Persicobacter psychrovividus: one gene and its partner. The protein of the gene in region 2 interacts with the protein of the main gene of each other region in a pairwise test. Links are inferred from orthologs where the notes say so. Each region holds a gene or a part of one and is shown on either strand. Other genes may lie near its edges.

Evidence for each region.
Region 1: the proteins of sucC (region 2) and sucD interact in binary tests that used the Escherichia coli proteins (3 or more experiments, as listed by UniProt). The link is inferred for Persicobacter psychrovividus from one-to-one orthologs.

Annotation. Positions count from the first base shown.
Region 1 is NZ_AP025292.1:2,641,996-2,644,883, reverse strand. Bases 3-2,866 are described here. They hold sucD (succinate--CoA ligase subunit alpha), read left to right. Parts: upstream 3-924; coding sequence 925-1,809; downstream 1,810-2,866. Other genes in these bases: rny (ribonuclease Y), read right to left, coding at 1,963-2,866; AABK40_RS11205 (hypothetical protein), read left to right, coding at 3-670. Outside these bases: more of AABK40_RS11205, read left to right, coding at 1-2; more of rny, read right to left, coding at 2,867-2,888. UniProt on the Escherichia coli protein: Succinyl-CoA synthetase functions in the citric acid cycle (TCA), coupling the hydrolysis of succinyl-CoA to the synthesis of either ATP or GTP and thus represents the only step of substrate-level phosphorylation in the TCA.
Region 2 is NZ_AP025292.1:967,362-970,253, reverse strand. Bases 7-2,874 are described here. They hold sucC (ADP-forming succinate--CoA ligase subunit beta), read right to left. Parts: upstream 2,102-2,874; coding sequence 911-2,101; downstream 7-910. Other genes in these bases: AABK40_RS04400 (ABC transporter ATP-binding protein), read left to right, coding at 2,270-2,874; AABK40_RS04410 (SixA phosphatase family protein), read left to right, coding at 303-803. Outside these bases: more of AABK40_RS04400, read left to right, coding at 2,875-2,892. UniProt on the Escherichia coli protein: Succinyl-CoA synthetase functions in the citric acid cycle (TCA), coupling the hydrolysis of succinyl-CoA to the synthesis of either ATP or GTP and thus represents the only step of substrate-level phosphorylation in the TCA.

The sequences.
Region 1 (2,888 bases), 1.7 Mb from region 2 along the record:
GGCGGATTTAAGCTACAATGCTTATCTCGAATACCACTTTTTCACCAAAGAGAAACCCGGCTTCACCCCTTTTAATACGATGTCCCATTTGGGGAGAAAAGGACGATTTCTGAACCTGGGAGCAGGATTCAGATACGATGGCGGTGCTATGGGGTATATTGAAGAAGGGAGTGATTTCAGTGCGGAAAATGTAAAAACCACAGGAAGCCTGGCCACTGCCATAGACCTTTTCTATGAGGAACCGATGGCCAAAGGGGCTGTCCTGAATTTATATGGAGCCTTTTACCGTTTCGATTATGGTCCCAACTACCTGAATACTATTGGGGTGATGAACCCCGGTATTTCTGATGGGTCTGCTCTGCCACAAGGCGCGGGAATCTCGCAATATTATTTGGGAACGGGGAATGTAGGCTATTTGAATGCAGCCTATATTCTGCCATTTACTATTGGTGAGGTTGGGCGATTGCAGCCTTGGGCAGCACTTCAGTACAAAGACTTTGAGGGGCTTAAAGATGCATCCATGCAGTATGATATTGGTATGCACTACTTAATCGTAGGGCATAATATTAAGCTGTCAATGGCTTATTCTACCAGACCTATTTACAATGAAAACATGGAGCTTGATTCAAGCAAAGGACTTTTCATTACCCAGATGCAATTCCGATTCTAAGTCATTTATTACATCTTGTAATTCAATGGGCTACTCAATTTTTGGGTAGCCTTTTGTTTTATTTAAAACCTTTCTGCTTGACGTTGTCTATTTATAACAGATGATTTGATGATGATAAGGATCCCTCATAGCTTTATATTTCTTTTAATTATTGAATTAATCTTTTAACTTACTATAAGATTGTGCAGGTCGCCGCTTTTTACAGTGGTTTTAACTTGTTCAAATATCGACATCAAACTAAAAAACATAAACTCATGAGTGTACTTGTAAATAAAAACTCAAAAATAGTAGTACAAGGCTTCACTGGCACAGAAGGTAGTTTCCATGCTGGTCAGATGATTGAATACGGCACCAATGTGGTGGCCGGCGTAACCCCAGGAAAAGGAGGAAGCACACACCTTGAGAGACCCGTTTTTAATACCGTTCAAGAAGCTGTGGATGCAACCAGTGCGGATGTATCCATTATTTTTGTGCCCCCAGCATTTGCAGCAGATGCAATTATGGAGGCTACAGCAGCAGGTATCGGGGTAATCATTTGTATTACAGAGGGAATTCCTGTATTGGACATGCAGGCGGCAAAAGCTTATGTGAAAGAAAAAGGTGCGACTTTGATCGGGCCAAACTGCCCAGGAGTTATTACACCTGAGGAAGCTAAAGTAGGAATTATGCCTGGCTTTATTTTCAAGAAAGGACGTATTGGCTTGGTTTCAAAATCAGGAACCTTGACCTACGAAGCGGCAGACCAAATAGTAAAAGCAGGTATGGGTATCTCAACAGCAATCGGTATTGGTGGTGACCCGATCATCGGAACATCAACCAAAGAGGCTGTGGAGTTACTGATGAACGACCCGGAGACTGACGCTATTGTGATGATCGGTGAGATTGGTGGAAACTATGAAGCAGAAGCCGCTCGTTGGATTCAGGCGCAAGGTAATCCAAAGCCTGTGGTAGGTTTTATTGCAGGGCAGACCGCACCAAAAGGTAAGCGTATGGGACATGCTGGCGCGATTATCGGTGGGGCTGATGATACCGCAGAAGCAAAAATGCGCATTATGGCTGAATGTGGTATTTCAGTGGTACAATCGCCTGCAGATATTGGTGCAGTGGTTGTTGAGGCGCTTTCAAAAGAAGAAGTTTAAGAAGTCATATATTAAGTTTAAGATTAAGGCCATTTCATTTGAGATGGCTTTTTTTGTGCCTGGTTTTTCGCTGTGGTAGCCTTGCCATATTTAGCCAAAAAAAATCCCCTTCAGCATTTCGCTAAAGGGGATTTAAGGTGTTTTATACTTGGCCTATTTTGCGTAGGCTACAGATCTCATTTCTCGGATAACAGTTACCTTAATCTGACCTGGGTATTGCATATCTTTCTCAATTTTCTGAGAAATCTGATATGACAATGATCCTGCGTGATCATCAGTTACTGATTCAGAATCTACCAACACGCGCAATTCACGACCCGCCTGAATAGCGAAACATTTGTTGACGCCTTCAAAGCTCATCGCCAGTGCTTCCATGTCTTTCAGACGCTTGATATACGACTCCATGACTTCGCGGCGAGCACCAGGACGAGAGCCAGAAACGGCATCACACGCCTGAATGATTGGCGCAATCATGGTGGTCATCTCCATTTCATCGTGGTGAGCACCAATGGCATTCACAACATCTGGGTGTTCCTTGTATTTCTTGGCCAATTCAGCACCTAACACTGCGTGTGGCAATTCTGGCTCTTCAGGCCATACCTTACCAATATCATGCAGCAATCCAGCACGTTTTGCCATTTTCGAGTTCAAGCCAAGCTCTGATGCCAATGTAGCACAAAGTTTAGCCACCTCGCGAGAGTGCTGTAACAGGTTCTGACCATAAGAGGAACGGAAGCGCATGCGTCCAACCAATTTGATCAGCTCTGGGTGAAGACCGTGAATCCCTAAATCAATACAGGTACGCTCTCCGATTTCAACAATCTCTTCTTCAATATTTTTGGTTGTTTTGGCAACAACCTCCTCAATACGTGCAGGGTGAATACGTCCATCAGCAACCAATCGGTGCAACGACAAACGAGCAACCTCACGACGTACAGGATCGAAACCTGAAATGATAATCGCCTCAGGGGTATCATCAACAATGATTTCCACGCCTGTTGCGGCTTCCAAAGTACGGATATTTCGACCTTCACGGCCAATAATCTTTCCTTTGATGTCATCGCTTTCGATATTAAATA
Region 2 (2,892 bases):
AAATAAATACAAGAGAAAATTATCCCTCTGCCTAAAAAAAATAAATAATTACGTCCATTTTTAAGCTAAAACAACCTATAAACCTTTAATTAGAACCTATTGATTATCAACTATTTGAAAACGCAAAACATCCCAACATTCTTCCTGTTTGAAAAAAAATAACGGCCTCAGGTAGAAATCTATTCCTAAATCCACTTTAAATAATCAAAAATTTAGATTATTTCGCATTAGGAATCCGCTATCTTAAAGAAAGAGGAATGGGCGTATTCCTTCATTGAACAGATTGCTTTATTTATTACTATATGCAGAACACGACCAAGACTTTACTGCTGATCAGACATGCAGAAGCACAGGAAGCTCATTATCATGAGCCGGACATCAAAAGAACGCTCACACAACATGGCATTCGTTCAGCCGCCAAGCTTGGGGAACACCTCAAACAGCAAAACTGTGTTTTTGACCACCTGATGGTGTCCACTGCTTTTAGAACTGAGATGACCGCCAAGCTGATCGCGGAACAGTTCGATTGGCCAATGAATAAAATTGAATATAGCGAAGAGTTGTATAATGCCTCGCCACGGGTCTTGTTGCAAAGTATTTGCAGTGCCCCTGAGGAAGTCAATACATTAGCCGTTGTGGCACATTACCCTGGGCTGCCGCATCTTGCAGAAGTCCTGACCAACAAAGAAATGCCCTTTCTTCAGCCGGCAGGTGTGATAAAAATAAGCCTTGAGGTGGATCACTGGCAGGAAGTATCGGAAGGCACAGGCACATTGATCGAGGTGATTAATGAGCTTTCTTAAAAGCGTGTTTAAACCAGAACATTCTCTTTTCCGCTGATAGAAAAAAAGCATAAAAAAAAGGCTGATAACTTCAAGTATCAGCCTTTTATTGTAATTATAATGGTCGATTATACCAATGCCTCTTTAACGCAATCTGCTGCATCTTTCAGTAAAATAGCAGAAACCACACGCAAACCGGACTCCTCGATAATCTTCGCTCCTTCTTCAGCATTTGTTCCCTGAAGACGAACAATAATCGGAATATCAATTTGGCCGATATTTTTGTAAGCTTCCACCACACCACTTGCTACACGGTCACAACGTACGATACCACCAAAAATATTGATCAAAATCGCTTTAACGTTCGGGTCCTGAAGGATAATGCGGAAACCAGCTTCTACTGTTTGTGCATTTGCCCCACCCCCAACATCAAGGAAGTTTGCAGGCTCACCACCTGAAAGCTTAATCATGTCCATGGTGGCCATTGCCAAACCGGCACCGTTCACCATACAGCCTACATTACCATCCAGCTTCACGTAGTTCAAGCCCGATTTTGAAGCTTCCACTTCCAAAGGATCTTCCTCCGACTCATCACGCAAAGCAATAAAATCTTTATGACGGTACAAAGCGTTATCGTCCAGGTTGATCTTAGCATCCACCGCAATAATTGCATCATCCGAGGCCTTCAATACCGGGTTAATTTCCACCTGTGAAGCATCGATTCCACGGTAAGCCTTATAAATGTTGGTAATGAACTTGATCATATTCTTCAGTGCCAAACCTTCCAAGCCTAAAGCGAAAGCCACTTTTCTTGCCTGATAAGCCTGTAAACCCACCTTAGGATCAACCCACTCTTTAATGATTTTTTCCGGCGTTTGTTCCGCTACTTCTTCAATGTCCACACCACCTTCGGTAGATGCCATGATAACGTCACAGCCTTTGGCACGATCCAGCAGTACACTCAGGTAAATTTCTGAAGGCTCCGATGCGCCAGGGTAGTAAACATCCTCTGAAACGATGATCTTGTTGACCTTTTTCCCTTCAGGGCCTGTTTGGGGAGTCACCAACTGCATCCCGATGATCTGGTCCGCTAACTGATACACCTCTTCCACATTTTTGGCGATTTTCACCCCGCCGCCTTTTCCACGGCCACCGGCGTGAATCTGCGCTTTTAAAACAAATACAGCCGTTTTTGTTTCTTCAAATAATTGACGTGCTGCATTGACAGCCACCTCGGGAGTTTCTGCCAATTTCTGTGCAGGAACCACCACGCCGTAGCTTTTTAATATGTCTTTTGCTTGATATTCGTGAATATTCATGGTTGTTGGGTTATTATTTGCTTGTCTTTCAACTAAAGTAAGTTAATTGAGGAAAATTACCAAAGATTTGCCCCGCAAGGAAACAGGATAAAGCTTGAATTTTTTATATGTTTGTAGCTTCTGAACCACAAGTGAGTAATTATCACGATAAAACAGGCACTAAGGCAAATGTTAAAAGCTAAAAATATTCACCGAAAATACGGCCACCTTGAGGTACTCAAAGGGGTGGACCTGCTGGTAAAAAAAGGAGAGATCGTTTCTATAGTAGGTGCATCGGGCGCAGGAAAAAGCACCCTGCTGCAAATTATCGGAACCCTCGACCATGCCGACTCCGGTGAAGTGTACATTGCCAATCAGGAAATTGGCCAGCTGAACAAAGATGGGCTTGCACGGTTTAGAAACCAGAAGATTGGATTTATCTTTCAGTTCCATAACCTGTTGCCGGAGTTTTCTGCCATAGAGAATGTCTGTTTACCCGCTTTTCTTGCTGGTACTGATAAAGAAACCGCAGAACTTGAAGCACAGCACCTGCTCGATCGTCTTGGGCTTGGACACCGAATGAACCATAAGCCGGGAGAACTTTCTGGGGGTGAGCAACAGCGTGTGGCAGTGGCCAGGGCACTGATCAACAAGCCGGACATTATTTTTGCTGACGAACCTTCGGGTAACCTCGACAGCATTGGCGCTCAGAACTTGCACGCACTTTTCTTTGAATTGCGTGATGAGCTCGACCTGACCTTCGTGATCGTAACTCACAACCCCGAGCTGGCAGATATGACCGACCGTAAATT